Regions from separate parts of the Cellulomonas sp. P4_A2 genome, predicted to be linked through region 1. Evidence: predicted binding sites of a transcription regulator. Region 1 holds the regulator's gene; the other holds the start of a gene.
The links. Region 1 encodes HrcA, which represses chaperone genes, less so after heat shock. Its sites were predicted from a motif close to TTNGCACTCGNNNNNNNCGAGTGCNAA; they were not measured.

Region 1 (7,587 bases):
AAGGACGTCCTGGCCAAGTGCTACGGCGGCGACATCACGCGCAAGCGCAAGCTCCTGGAGAAGCAGAAGGAGGGCAAGAAGCGCATGAAGACGATCGGACGGGTCGACGTGCCGCAGGAGGCCTTCATCGCCGCGCTCTCCAGCGAGCCGGCCGGTTCCGCCGGTGGCAAGGACGCGAAGAAGAAGTGAGTCCAGCGCTCCCCGAAGGGGACGTTGCGCCCGACGACGGATCGTTGCCGCAGTCGGCGTTCGAGGGTCTGTCGGAGCGTGCCTTCGGCGTCTACCTGCACGTGCCGTTCTGCACGGTGCGCTGCGGGTACTGCGACTTCAACACGTACACGGCCACGGAGCTGGGCGGCGGCGCGAGCCAGAACGCGTACGCGGACACCGCGCTGAAGGAGATCGCGCTCGCGGCCTCGATCCTGCCCGCCAGGCCGGTGCAGACCGTCTTCGTCGGCGGCGGCACGCCCACGGTCCTGTCCGTCCCGGACCTGTCGCGCATGCTGGGCGGCGTCCGGGACGCGTGGGGGTTCGCCGACGACGTCGAGGTGACGACCGAGGCGAACCCCGACTCGGTCACGCCGGAGTCGTTGCAGGCGCTCGCGGCGGCCGGCTTCACGCGGGTCTCGTTCGGCATGCAGTCCGCGGTGCCGCACGTGCTGGCCACCCTCGAACGCACCCACGACCCCCGACGCATCCCGGACGTCGTGCGCTGGGCGAAGGACGCCGGCCTGGCCGTCTCGCTCGACCTCATCTACGGGACGCCGGGGGAGTCGGTCGACGACTGGCGCACCAGCGTCGAGGCCGCGCTGGACACCGGGGTCGACCACGTCTCGGCGTACGCGCTCGTCGTCGAGGCGGGCACGCGCATGGCCGTGCAGGTGCGCCGCGGCGAGCTCGAGCTGCCCGACGGCGACGACCAGGCGACGAAGTACGAGCTCGCCGACGAGTTGTTCGAGGCCGCCGGCCTGCACTGGTACGAGGTGAGCAACTGGTCGCGCGACCGGTCCACCGAGTGCCGGCACAACCTCGCGTACTGGCGCGGCGACGACTGGTGGGGGGTCGGGCCGGGCGCGCACAGCCACGTCGGCGGGGTCCGCTGGTGGAACGTCAAGCACCCGCGCGCGTACGCGGACCGGCTCGACCGCGGGCTGAGCCCCGCGGCCGGTCGGGAGATCGTCACGGGCGACGGTGAGCTGCTCGAGCGGCTCATGCTCGGCGTTCGGCTCTCCGACGGGCTGCCGATCGACGCGCTGCCGACCGACGCGCGGCCCGCGGTCGCTGGGCTCATCGCGGACGGTCTGGTGGACGGCACGGCCGCTCTCGCCGGGCGACGGCTCGTCCTGACGCGTCGCGGTCGGCTGCTCGCGGACGCCGTCGTCAGGAGCCTCGCCGGCTGACGAGCCGACATGCCGGGTTTGATGCGGTTCCTTGACACGGGTGTGCGGCTTCGGTTCGCTGTCCGCTGGGCGACGACCGCCCGTGACCAGGGAGGCCACGCATGAGCGAGAACCCGGGCGGAACGCCGCCGAACGACGGCGAGCCCGTCGCACCTGACCCGCAGCCGCCGGTTCCTCCGGCCCAGCCACCCGCCGCCCCGCCTCCTCCGCCGCCCGCTCCGCCGGTCGCGCCCCCGCCTCCGCCGCCCGCTCCGCCTGCACCCCCGGCGGCTCCGTACGGTCAGCCTGCCCCGGGTGCGTACCCGCCGCCGCCGGCTCCGCAGTACGGGCAGCCCGCTCCGGGCGCCTACCCGCCCGGCTACGGCCAGCAGCCGCCCGGTGCCTACCCGCCCGCGCCGCCCGGATACGCCCCGCCGCCCGCCGGCGGCTACGCCCCGCCGCCGCCCTCGCCGCTCGGTGAGTCCTTCGGGTACGGCTGGAAGGCGTTCACGCGCCACGGCGGCCTGTTCATCGGCGCCGGCGTCGTGTGGTTCGTCATCTTCATCGTCGCGTTCTCGATCGTCGCGGCGATCTTCGGCGGGTTCAGCGACCTGTTCCGGACGACCGCCGGCGGGCGGATCGGGTTCTCGTTCGGGTTCATCGTGCTGACGCTGGTCGCCTCGCTGATCGGCTACCTGATCCAGGCGGTCTTCATCAAGGCGGCGCTCGACGTGACGGAGGGGCGCCCGATCGGCTTCGGCGACTTCTTCCGGTTCGTCGACGCCGGCCCGGTGATCGTGACGGCCCTGATCCTGACCGGCATCTCCGTGGTGCTCAGCCTCATCCCGTTCTTCGGGGGGCTCGTCTCGCTCGTCGTGAACTTCCTGCTGTTCTTCACGTTCTGGTTCGTGATCGGCAAGCAGCTCGCGCCGGTGGACGCCATCAAGGCGAGCTACCAGCTCATCACGGCGAACCTGTCGACGACGATCCTGTTCTACCTGCTCAGCATCCTGATCCTGGCTGCGGGCGCCATCCTGTGCGGCATCGGCCTGCTCGTCGCCGTCCCGGTCGTGCTCCTCGCGAGCGCGTTCCTGTTCAAGCGGCTGCTCGGCGACCCGATCGCCGCCGTCGCCTGACCGCTCCACACCCGGTGCCCGGTCCTCGTCCGCGAGGGCCGGGCACCGTCATGTGGTGACGAAGTCGATGAGCTCCTCGACGCGGCCGAGCAGGCTGGGCTCGAGGTCGGCGTAGCTGCGGACCGAGCGCAGGATCCGCTGCCACGCCCGCGCGACATCGGCCTGGTCCTGCGCCGGCCAGCCGAGCTCGCGCAGGATGCCGTGCTTCCACTCGGTGCCGCGCTCGATCGTCGGCCAGGCACTCAGGCCGATGCGCTCGGGCCGGACCGCCTGCCAGACGTCCACGTACGGGTGGCCCAGCACGAGCACCGTCCCGGCGGGGGCCAGACGGACGGCCTCCGCGGCGATCCGGCTCTCCTTGGCCCCGGCGACGAGGTGGTCGACGAGCACGCCGACGCGGCGGCCCGGACCCGGGGCGAAGTCGCGGATCGCGTCGGGCAGGTTGTCGACGCCGTCGAGGAGCTCGACCACGACGCCCTCGAGGCGCAGGTCGTCGCCCCAGACCTTCTCCACCAGCTCGGCGTCGTGCTTGCCCTCGACCCAGATCCGGCTTCCGCGGGCGACGCGCGCCCGGGCGTCGTGCACCGCGACCGAGCCGGAGGCCGTGCGGGTGGGCTTGGCGGGTGCGGTCGCGCGGACCGGCGCGGTGAGCGCCACGGGTTCGCCGTCCACCCAGAAGCCCCGGCCGAGCGGGAACGTGCGGGTGCGGCCGGCGCGGTCCTCCAGGACGACCACGTGGATGCCACCGGACTTCTCGACGCGGACGACCGCACCGACCCAGCCGGTGGTGACCTCCTCCACGACGAGGCCGGTCTCGGCCGCCTGCGGGCGGCTGGTGCGTGGTGCGCGATGGTGTGTCGAGCCCGAGCCACGCAGGACGTCGGAGCCGTAGCGGTCCTGGTTCACCCGGGCAGCGTAGGTGGCCGCCGCACGGGGGTCGTCGGGGCGCGCCGGTTCCGCTGTGCGCGGAGCACCCGGTGGTGTCGGCGGCGCGGCGTAGCATTGGCACTCCTGCCGGGCGAGTGCTACCGGCGTGCGTGCGCGAACCACGAGGCTGGGCGAGGAGGCGAGAGATGAGCGACGACAGGCGTCTGGACGTCCTGCGCGCGATCGTCGAGGACTACGTCGCCACCCGCGAGCCGGTCGGGTCGCGCGCGCTGGTCGAGCGGCACTCCCTCGGGGTCTCGCCGGCCACCATCCGCAACGACATGGCCTCCCTCGAGGAGGGCGGCTACATCGCGCAGCCGCACACCTCGGCCGGTCGCGTGCCCACCGACAAGGGCTACCGGCTCTTCGTCGACCAGCTCTCGAGCGTCAAACCGCTGTCCAGCCCGGAGCGCCGCGCGATCGGTACGTTCCTGGAGAACGCGCAGGACCTCGACGACGTCGTCGACCGGGCGGTGCGCGTCATCGCGCAGCTGACGCAGCAGGTCGCGGTCGTGCAGTACCCCTCGCTGCGACGGTCGGCACTGCGGCACGTGGAGCTCGTGCCCGTGGGCCAGCGGCACCTGCTCGTCGTGCTCATCACCGACACCGGGCGCGTCGAGCAGCGCACGCTCGAGCTGGACCGCGACCTCGACGAGTCGGTCGTCGCCCTCCTGCGCGCCCGGCTGAACGTGAGCGCCGCAGGTCGTCGGCTGTCCGAGCTGCCCGTGGCGCTCGCGGACCTGACGCCGGCGTTCGAGCCCGCGGACCAGGATCTCGTCCGCAGCGTCGTCGCGGTGCTCGAGGAGACGCTGGCGCAGGAGAGCGAGGAGCGCGTCGTGCTCGCGGGCACCGCGAACCTTGCACGCGCCGGTGGCACCGACGTGCGCTCGATCGGGCCGGTGCTCGAAGCCCTGGAAGAGCAGGTCGTCCTGCTGCGGCTGCTCTCGGAGATGGCCGAGGACACGCAGGCGGTCACCGTGCGGATCGGTCGCGAGACCCAGCACGACGGCCTCGTCGAGACCAGCTTCGTGACCACCGGCTACGGCGACGAGGGAAGCGGCTCGGTGGCGCGCATCGGCTCCATCGGCCCCCTGCGCATGGACTACCCGGCGACCATGTCCGCGGTGCGCGCGGTCGCGCGCTACCTCACGCGGATCCTCGCCCAATGACGGACCTGACCAGCACTCCCACCGGAAGCGAGCACATCCTCCCGTGACCGACTACTACGAGATCCTCGGCGTGCCGCGGGACGCGACGCCCGAGCAGATCAAGAAGGCGTACCGCAAGCTCGCGCGCGAGCACCACCCGGACGTCGCCGGGGCGGACGCCGGGTCCGAGGACACCTTCAAGGACGTGTCGCGCGCCTACGACGTGCTCGGCAACCCCGAGAAGCGTCGCGCGTACGACATGGGCGGCGACCCGTCGTCGCCCGGTGGGGGCATGGGTGGCGGCTTCGGCTTCCAGGACATCTTCGAGACGTTCTTCGGTGCCGCGACGGGCGCCGCGCAACAGCGCGGTCCCATCCCGCGGGCGCGTCGTGGCCAGGACGCACTGGTCCGCCTCGACCTCGACCTGGCCGACGTGACGTTCGGCGTGCACCGCGACGTCCCCGTCGACACCGCGGTCGTCTGTCCCACCTGCTCGGGCACGTGCTGCCGGCCGGGCACCTCGCCCCGCACGTGCGAGGTCTGCGGCGGCCGCGGCTCCGTGCAGCGCGTGGCCCGCTCGTTCCTCGGTCAGGTCATGACCACCCAACCGTGCGCGGCGTGCCACGGGTTCGGCAGCGTCATCCCCGAGCCGTGCACCGAGTGCTCGGGCGAGGGCCGGGTCCGGTCGCGTCGCACCCTGAGCGTCGACGTCCCCGCGGGCGTGGACACGGGCACCCGCATCAAGCTCACGGGCCAGGGCGAGGTCGGCCCCGCCGGCGGCCCGGCCGGTGACGTGTACCTCGAGGTGCGCGAGCGCAAGAACGACACGTTCGTCCGCCGCGGCGACGACCTGCACGCGACGCTCCAGGTGCCGATGACCGCCGCGGCGCTCGGCACCGTGCTGACCCTGGACACGCTCGACGGTCCGCGGGAGGTCGACCTGCGACCCGGCACGCAGCCGTCGCAGATCATCACGCTCAAGAACCTGGGTGTCGGGCACCTGCACATCGGCGGGCGGGGCGACCTGCACGTCCACGTCGACGTCCAGGTTCCGACGGCGATGGACGACGAGCAGTCCGAGCTGCTGCGCAAGCTCGCGGCGCTGCGCGACGAGGAGCGCCCGGAGGCGCGTTTCGCCGGGTCGAGCTCGGGCGTGTTCGCCAAGCTGCGCGACAAGCTGTCCGGCCGCTGAGCGGCCGGTCCGGATGAGCGCGCCCGTCTTCCTGGCCGACCCCGGGAGCCTCCGGGACGTCGTCGCCGGCGGCACGTACCTGCTCGGCGGTACGGAGGGCCGGCACGCCGGCGTCGTCCAGCGACGAGCCCCCGGTGAGCGGGTCGACGTCGTCGACGGTGCCGGGGTGCGCCTCGTCGGCGTGGTCGACGCGGTGACGGCCGACGGTGTGGCCGTCGCGGTGACCGAGGTCGTCATCGAGCCCGCGCCGGCCGTACCGCTGGTGCTGGTGCAGGCGCTGGCCAAGGGCGACCGCGACGAGATGGCGATTGAGGCGGCCACCGAGGTCGGCGTCGACGCGGTGGTCCCGTGGCAGGCGGAGCGCTCGATCGTCGTGTGGCGGGGCGACCGCGCCGCCAAGAGCCGGGCGCGCTGGCTGGGCACCGTGCGGGCGGCCGCGAAGCAGTCGCGCCGCGCCCGCGTGCCCGACGTCGAGGTCGCGCTGGACGGCCGGGCGCTCGCCGAGCGCATCCGGTCCGTGGTCGCCGCCGGCGGCGTCGTGCTCGTCCTGCACGAGGAGGCGGCAGCCCCGATCGCGGAGGTCGCTCTGCCGACCACGGGGGAGTGCCTGGTCGTCGTCGGGCCCGAGGGTGGGATCGGCGAGGTCGAGCTCGCCCGCCTGACCGATGCGGGCGCGGGCGCGGTCCGGCTGGGTCCGCACGTGCTGCGCACCTCGACGGCAGGACCCGTCGCGATCGCGATCCTCGCGCAGCGGCTGGGACGTTGGGTATGACGGGGACTCTTGTGGGCCAGGGCTCGTAGACTTGCACCCTGCACGAACACATCGCTGACAAGGAGCCCACGGCGCACGCCGAGCACATGGCCGAACCAACGCCCAACCCCGCACGCCCAGCCCGCGCCCACGGCGCGCCGGCTCGCGTCGAGCACCGGATCACCGTGCCGTCGGACATCTCCATGGTGGAGCTGCTCGGCCTCCAGGACGAGGTCCTGCGCGCGATCGAGACCGGCTTCACCACGGTGGACATCCACGTGCGGGGCAGCGAGGTCACGCTGGCAGGTCCGGTCGGCGACGTCGCGCTCGTCTCCCGGCTCGTCGACGAGCTCGTCGAGATGGCCGCGAGCGGCACGCCGCTCACCCCGGACATCGTGGCCCGCTCGGTGACCATGCTCACGGCGGCGTCGACGGTCCGCCCGGCCGACATCCTCTCGTTCAACATCCTGTCCAGCCGCGGGCGCACCATCCGGCCCAAGACGTCCGGGCAGAAGGAGTACGTCGACGCGATCGACCGGCACACGGTGACGTTCGGCATCGGTCCGGCGGGCACCGGCAAGACCTACCTCGCCATGGCGAAGGCCGTTCAGGCGCTGCAGGACCGCACGGTGCACCGCATCGTCCTCACGCGGCCCGCGGTCGAGGCCGGCGAACGGCTCGGGTTCCTGCCCGGCAGCCTCTCCGACAAGATCGACCCGTACCTGCGCCCGCTGTACGACGCGCTGCACGACATGGTCGACCCGGAGGCCATCCCGCGGCTCATGGAGGCCGGCACCATCGAGGTGGCACCGCTGGCGTACATGCGCGGGCGGACCCTGAACGACGCGTTCATCATCCTCGACGAGGCGCAGAACACGACCGTCGAGCAGATGAAGATGTTCCTGACCCGCCTGGGCTTCGGGTCCAAGGTGGTCGTCACCGGGGACGTCACGCAGGTGGACCTGCCGTCGGCGACGACGTCGGGGCTGCGGGTGGTCGAGCAGGTGCTCTCGGGTGTCGACGACGTGGCGTTCTGCCGCCTCGGCTCGTCGGA
Region 2 (7,587 bases), on a different contig from region 1:
GGACCGCGGCGATCGTCGGGTGCTCGGTGGTCGTCGGCAGCAGGAGCAGGTCGCAGCCGTCGAGCAGCTGGAGCGCCTCGACCCGCGCAACCGCGAGCCGGGCCCGGTCGGCGACGTAGGCGTCCGCGGTGATGTCGCGGCCGGCCGCGATGATCGCCGCGACGGTCGGATCGGCGTCGGGCGCCTTCTCGAGGAACGCGCCGACGGCCTCGTAGCGCTCGGCGACGATCGCACCGTCGTAGAGCAGGCGCGCGGCGTCGAGCATGCCGGACACGTCGACCGTCCGGGTCGAGGCACCGGTCGCGCGGACCGCCGCGACGGCGTCCTCGAACGCGGCACGCCAGCCGGGCGACAGCGGTGCGAGGTCCTCGTCGCGCGGCACCGCGACCACGGGCGCGGCGCGCAGGCCGAGCCGGACGTCGACGGGCCAGGGACGTCGCGCGGGGTCGCTCGGGTCAGCGCCGGTCATCAGCCGGGTCGCCAGCACGCCGAGCTCGAGGTCCCGCGTGAAGGTGGTGACCACGTCGTAGGACCGGCACGCCGGCACGACGCCGGTGGTCGGGACCAGGCCCACGGTCGTCTTGATGCCGACGATCCCGTGGAACGCGGCGGGCACCCGCCCGGAGCCCGCGGTGTCGGTGCCGATACCGATGTCGGCGATGCCGAGCGCGACGGCCACAGCGGAACCGGAGCTCGACCCGCCGGACACCCGGTCGGGCAGGGTCGCGTTGCGGACGGCGCCAAAGGGGCTGCGCACGCCGACGAGCCCCGTCGCGAACTGGTCGAGGTTGGTCTTTCCGAGCACCACCGCACCCGCGTCGACGAGCGCCTGCACGGCCGGGGCGGTCGCGGTAGCGACACCGGGACGCCCGGCGGGGTCGGTCGCGAACGACGGGCACGCGGCCGTCGTCGGCAGTCCGCGCACGTCGACGTTGTCCTTCACGACGAGGGTCAGGCCCGCCAGCGGCAGTGTCTCCCCGGCGGCGACCGAGGCGTCCACCAGCCGCGCCGCGGCGAGCGCGTCGTCGAGCGGGAGCAGGGCGATCCACACCTCGGGCCGGTCCACCTCGGCGATGCGCGAGTAGGCGAGCCGCACCCGGATCTCGGCCGGCCCCGCCGACGAGACCGTCGGCTCGCCGGACAGCACCGAGGTCGTCCCCGTCACGCACCCACCACCGGGGCCGCCGCCGACGCGCCCGACGAGACGCGCGGGAGAGGCTCGACGGGCTGGATGTCGAACACGTGGTCCCCCGGCTGTCGTCGCGAGCCGAGAAGCTACCTCGGCACCGGTGTATACACCCCGGTATCCATACCTTAGGCAGGGCGTGTTTCCCTCCCGCGGTGCCCGGGTAAACGCCGCGTTACGCGGACACCCAGGGCGCGCGGGTGGGCGACGCCAGGCGACCGTGCGGGGACTCAGCCCGCCAGCGCCATCCGGGTCATGGCCTGCGTGGCGCGCTGCATGACGACCTCGAGGGACTCGCCGACGTGCTTGTGCAGGGCGGTCAGCGCATCGGGGAGCTCACGGGCGAGCACCAGGCGCAGGATCGCCATGTGCTCGTCGATGGTCGCCGTGATGCGGTCCTCCTCGACGAAGTCGTGCATGCGCACCGCGCGGATCTTCTGGTTCACGGTGACCAGCGCCCCGGTCAGCTGGGTGTTTCCCGACGACCGGGACAGCACCTGGTGGAACCGCTCGTCGAGGATCACGAAGCTCGGGTCGGGCTCCGGCGGCGCGTCGCGCAGCGGCTCCCAGGTGGCGAGCTCGGCGCGCAGCAGGGCCTCGTCGTGGCGGACCTGCGGGTTCTCGATGGCGCGCGCGATGCCGCGCAGCTCGAGGGTGATCCGCAGCTCGTAGAGGTTGCGCAGGTCCTCGAGGCTCGGCACGACGACCGCGTACCCGAAGTCGGTGCGCTCGACGAGACCGTCGGAGAGCAGCCGGGACAGCGCCTCGCGCACCGGGGTGCGGGACACCTCGAACGCCTTGCCGAGCTTGGGCTCCGTCAGGCGCTCACGCGGCGAGACGCGGCCGTTGAGGATGTCGTCGCGGAGCCGGTGGTAGACCACCTCGCGCAGCGACCTGGAGTCCTCCGACGGAACCTCGTCCGACGGGCCCGAAGGCAGCCCGGACGGTGTTGCCGGAGCCTCGTCCATGCCCGCCGGCCCGCCCGTGCTCATGGTCATCGAGAGTAGTCCTCCCACCGGATACCGCCCTCCGGACGCGGCGGTATCCAGCACGTCGACCCGGTCACAGTCACCGTGCCGCAGACGCGCGCACGCTGATCCCCTGCACCGAGGGGTTCGCGACACCGCGCTGTGTCCCGACCTGTATACGTCGCTGTGCCCATGGTGGACGAACCTAGGCAGGGGGTGTTTCCGGCACCGACGACCCCCAGTAAACGGTCTGTTTCGTCCCGGTCCGAGCGTGGGCCGGAACGCGACCGCCGCGGTCGTCGGCCCTCGACCCGGCACCGCCTCGATACGCTCGGCAGATGGCACCGCTGCGCAAGCTCGACCAGTCGTCGAAGCTCAGGAACGTCCTCTACGAGATCCGCGGGTCCGCGCTCGACGAGGCCGCCCGGCTCGAGGCCGAGGGCTACACGGTCCTCAAGCTGCACACCGGCAACCCGGCCGCATTCGGGTTCGAGGCGCCGCACCAGATCGTCCGGGACGTCATCGCGGCCATCCCGCACGCCCACGGCTACACGGACTCGCGCGGGATCCTCAGCGCTCGTCGCGCGGTGGTGACCCGGTACGAGACCGAGCCGGGCTTCCCCCTGATCGACGTCGACGACGTCTACCTGGGCAACGGCGTGTCCGAGCTCATCACCATGGTGATGCAGGCCCTTCTCGACGAGGGCGACGAGGTGCTCATCCCGTCGCCGGACTACCCGCTGTGGACCGCCATGACCTCGTTGTCCGACGGCAAGCCGGTGCACTACCGCTGCGACGAGGACAACGGCTGGGAGCCCGACCTCGAGCACCTCGAGTCGCTCGTCTCCCTGCGCACCAAGGCACTCGTCGTCATCAACCCGAACAACCCGACCGGCGCCGTCTACTCGCGCGAGGTCCTCGAGGGCATCGCGGCGATCGCCCGCAAGCACAGCCTGCTCGTGCTCTCCGACGAGATCTACGACCGCATCCTGTTCGACGACGCCGTGCACATCCCCATGGCCTCCGTCGCGCCCGACCTGCTGTGCCTGACGTTCAACGGGCTGTCCAAGACGTACCGCGTGGCCGGCTACCGGTCGGGCTGGATGGTGGTGACCGGCCCGCGCGACCACGCCAAGGGCTTCCTCGAGGGCATCACGCTGCTCGCCTCGACGCGCCTGTGCCCCAACGTCCCCGCGCAGCACGCCGTCCAGGCGGCCCTCGGAGGCGTGCAGAGCATCGACGCCCTGATCGCCCCCGGTGGCCGGCTGCACGAGCAGCGCGACGTCGCCTACAAGGGCCTGACCTCGATCCCCGGCGTCACCTGCGTCCGGCCGCAGGGGGCGCTGTACCTGTTCCCCCGGCTCGACCCCGAGGTGCACGAGATCCACGACGACTCCCAGCTCGTCTACGACCTGCTGGTGAGCGAGCACATCCTGCTCGTGCAGGGCACCGGGTTCAACTGGCCGACCCCCGACCACCTGCGCATCGTCACGCTCCCCGAGGCCCGCGTCCTGGCCGAGGCCGTCGAGCGCATGGGCAACTTCCTGGCGAGCTACCGGCAGGGGCCGGCCACCCGAAGGTGACCGGCCCGCTCCGGGTCGTTCAGAGGTGACTCAGCGGATCAGAAACCGCCGCCGAAGTCGTCCCCGCCGCCGCCACCGGCCGGCGCGGGGTTGCGCTCCGGCTTGTCGGCCACGACGGCCTCGGTGGTGAGGAAGAGCGCGGCGATCGAGGCCGCGTTCTGCAGGGCGGAGCGCGTGACCTTCACCGGGTCGTTGACGCCCGCGGCGAGCAGGTCCTCGTACGTGTTGGTCGCGGCGTTGAGGCCGTGACCCACCGGGAGGTTGCGCACCTTCTCGGCGACGACGCCACCCTCGAGACCGGCGTTGATCGCGATCTGCTTGAGCGGAGCCTCGATGGCGAGCTTGACGATCGCAGCACCGGTCGCCTCGTCGCCCTCGAGCTTGAGGCCCTCGAACGCGGTCTTGCCGGCCTGGATGAGCGCCACGCCACCACCGGCGACGATGCCCTCCTCGACGGCCGCCTTGGCGTTGCGCACGGCGTCCTCGATGCGGTGCTTGCGCTCCTTGAGCTCGACCTCGGTGGCCGCGCCCGCCTTGATGACGGCGACGCCACCGGCCAGCTTGGCCAGGCGCTCCTGCAGCTTCTCGCGGTCGTAGTCCGAGTCGGAGTTCTCGATCTCGGCACGGATCTGCGTGACGCGGCCCGTGATCTGGGCGGCGTCGCCGCCACCCTCGACGACCGTGGTCTCGTCCTTGGTGACGACGATCTTGCGCGCCGTTCCGAGGACCTCGAGGCCGACCGTGTCGAGCTTCAGACCGACGGTCTCCGAGACGACCTGACCACCCGTGAGGATGGCGATGTCCTGGAGGATCGCCTTGCGGCGGTCGCCGAAGCCGGGGGCCTTGACGGCGACCGACTTGAACGTGCCACGGATCTTGTTGACGACGAGCGTGGCCAGGGCCTCGCCCTCGACGTCCTCGGCGACGATGAAGAGCGGCTTGCCGGACTGGATGACCTTCTCCAGCAGGGGCAGCAGGTCCTTGACGTTCGAGATCTTGCCCTCGACGAGCAGGACGTAGCCATCCTCGAGGACGGCCTCCTGGCGCTCCGGGTCGGTGACGAAGTACGCCGACAGGAAGCCCTTGTCGAAGCGCATGCCCTCGGTGAGCTCGAGCTCGAGGCCCAGCGCGCTGGACTCCTCGACGGTGATGACGCCTTCCTTGCCGACCTTGTCGAGCGCCTCGGCGATGAGGTCGCCGATCGCCTGGTCGCCGGCGGAGATCGCGGCCGTGGCGGCGATCTGCTCCTTGGTCTCGACCTCCTTCGCCTGCGCGAGCAGGGCAGCGGTGACGGCCTCGACGGCCTTCTCGATGCCCTTCTTCAGAGCGATGGGGTTGGCGCCGGCCGCGACGTTGCGCAGGCCCTCGCGAACGAGCGCCTGGGCGAGGACGGTGGCGGTGGTGGTGCCGTCGCCAGCGACGTCGTCCGTCTTCTTGGCGACCTCCTTGACGAGCTCCGCACCGATCTTCTCGAAGGGGTCCTCGAGGTCGATCTCCTTGGCGATGGAGACGCCGTCGTTGGTGATCGTGGGGGCGCCCCACTTCTTGTCCAGGACGACGTTGCGGCCCTTCGGGCCGAGGGTGACCTTGACGGTGTCGGCGAGGATGTTGAGTCCCCGCTCGATGCCGCGACGGGCCTCCTCGTTGAAGGCAATGATCTTGGCCATGGGGCTGTGATCCTTCACTGGGTTCGGGTCGGCCGTAGGTGCCCGCGACGGACGAGCACGCCGCTCGCGGTCTTGTCCCGCGTGCGACGGCCCTCACCGGACGGCCGTGGTGATTCTGTCACTCTCCACCGGAGAGTGCTAAGTCCAATGGTTAGCACTCGACCCCCGAGAGTGCAAGCAGCGTTCGCCCAGAGCGGTGCCCGTGAGACGCAGATCCCACACCAGATGTCCGGGTCGGCGGTCGCCGTCGCAGGCTCTCGGACGCTCCTCAGTCCCAGGGCGCCAGCGACGGGGGCGTGCGGATGCCGAACCCGTCGCGCAGCGCCCGGCGGGCGGCGTACCAGCCCGGCAGGCCGTGCACTCCCGGGCCGGGCGGGGTCGACGACGAGCAGAGCCAGACACCTGCGACCCCGGCCGCAGGGGGTGCCAGCACGGAGGGGTCCCAGGCGAGCCGCGGCCGCGCGAACATCCGGTAGAGCGACACCGCGCCCCCCGAGATGTCGCCGCCGACCAGGTTGGCGTCGTGATCGGCGAGCCGCGCTGCCGGCACGCAGCGCGAGGCGACCACCAGGTCCCGGAACCCGGGCGCGAAACGCTCGACCTGGTCGATCACGGCGCGGGTCACGTCGAGCGTCGATCCGGCCGGGACGTGCGCGTAGGCCCAGAACGGCCGCAGGCCCGCCGGCGTGACGCGCGAGGGGTCGACGACCCCCGGGTCGCTGACCAGCACCATCGGCCGCTCGGCGTGGCGGCCGGACGCGACCGCCGCCTCCGCGGCCGCCGCCTGCACCCGGCTACCGCCGAGGTGCACCGTGCCGGCCAGCGCGACCTCGGGGTGCGCCCACGGCACCGGCCCGGACAGGACGAGGTCGACCTTGGCCGCCGCCCCGCGGCTGCGCGGGAACGCGACCAGGCCGCGGGCCGTGCGCACGGGCACGCGCCGCCCCAGCACCCGGACCGCGGTGCGCGGCGACGTGTCGAACAGGTACGCGCGGGCCGGCGGCAGGTCGGCGGCACGCTCCACCGGCGTCCCCGTCACGACCGAGCCGCCGTGCGTGCGCAGGTCGGCCAGCAGCGCCTCGACGATCGCCCCGCTGCCGCCGCGCGGCACGGGCCAGCCGCCCGCGTGGGCCAGCGGTGCCAGCAGGAGCGCGGTACCGGCCGCGCTCGGTGACGGGAGCCGGGTGATGGCGTGCGCGCCCACGCCGGTGAGCAGTGCCGCGGCCTCCTCGTCGCGAAACCGTGCTCCCCACGCGGCCGTCCCCTGCTCCAGGAGGCGCAACCCGAACGCCGCGGCCGTGGTGAGCTGCCGCGGGACCCGCCGGTGGTCGCCCAGCGCCAGGGCGAGCACGCCGTCTGGGTCGTCGACGAGCGGTCCGAGCAGCGCGCGCCAGGCGGGGCCGTCCACCCCGAGGCCGCCGGCCGTGCGGTCGAGCGAGCGGTAGGCCAGCGCGGCCCGGCCGCCGTCGAGCGGGTTGGCGTAGGCGACCTCCGGCTGCAGCAGGTCGACGCCGCGGGCCGGCAGGTCGAACTCCCGCAGGAACGGGGACGCCACCGCCATCGGGTGGACCGCCGAGCAGATGTCGTGCACGACGCCGTCCGCGAGCCCGAGGTCGAGCGTTCGCGCGCCGCCCCCCGCGGTGTCCTGCGCCTCGAGCACCTGCACCGACAGACCCGCCCGCGCGAGCGTGACCGCCGCCGCGAGCCCGTTGGGCCCGGAGCCGACGACGACAACGTCGACCCTCGTCACGCCGGGCACCCGCGGACGCGGCGACGGGCCGCGCACCCGGAGGTGGACGGCCCGTCGCCCGACGTGTTCGAGCTCAGAGTGCTCGGACCTGCTCGGCCTGCGGGCCCTTGGTGCCCTGACCGACCTCGAACTCGACGTCTTGGCCCTCGTCGAGGGACCGGTAGCCGTCGATGAGGATCGCGCTGAAATGGACGAACAGGTCGGGCCCCCCGCCGACGGGGGTGATGAAGCCGTAGCCCTTCTCCGCGTTGAACCACTTCACAGTGCCCTGAGCCATCCGGTGCTCCTCGACGCAACTCGGGTGTGCCGGGCGCTCCGCCGGCGCCCGGTGCCGGAGAGCCTAGTGGCGGCGTCCCGCGCCGACCAGGGTCGTGGGACGACTTCCGCTGACCCCTGCGACGGGCCTCGTCAGCTGGAGGGGTCGCTGGCCAGG

Region 2: the regulator HrcA is predicted to act here: its motif matches at 5,556-5,582, upstream of groL (chaperonin GroEL).

The regions. Positions count from the first base shown of each region.
Region 1 is NZ_JBFUHG010000002.1:80,700-88,286, reverse strand. It holds gene lepA (translation elongation factor 4) at 1-189, shown strand, start outside; gene hemW (radical SAM family heme chaperone HemW) at 186-1,400, shown strand; gene AC1DUE_RS03190 (hypothetical protein) at 1,502-2,515, shown strand; gene AC1DUE_RS03185 (DUF3097 domain-containing protein) at 2,564-3,421, opposite strand; gene hrcA (heat-inducible transcriptional repressor HrcA) at 3,589-4,611, shown strand; gene dnaJ (molecular chaperone DnaJ) at 4,655-5,782, shown strand; gene AC1DUE_RS03170 (16S rRNA (uracil(1498)-N(3))-methyltransferase) at 5,796-6,554, shown strand; gene AC1DUE_RS03165 (PhoH family protein) at 6,641-7,587, shown strand, end outside.
Region 2 is NZ_JBFUHG010000011.1:116,368-123,954, reverse strand. It holds gene atzF (allophanate hydrolase) at 1-1,165, opposite strand, end outside; gene AC1DUE_RS12560 (GntR family transcriptional regulator) at 1,417-2,184, opposite strand; gene AC1DUE_RS12555 (pyridoxal phosphate-dependent aminotransferase) at 2,493-3,737, shown strand; gene groL (chaperonin GroEL) at 3,776-5,404, opposite strand; gene AC1DUE_RS12545 (phytoene desaturase family protein) at 5,673-7,154, opposite strand; gene AC1DUE_RS12540 (cold-shock protein) at 7,228-7,431, opposite strand; gene AC1DUE_RS12535 (LytR C-terminal domain-containing protein) at 7,563-7,587, opposite strand, start outside.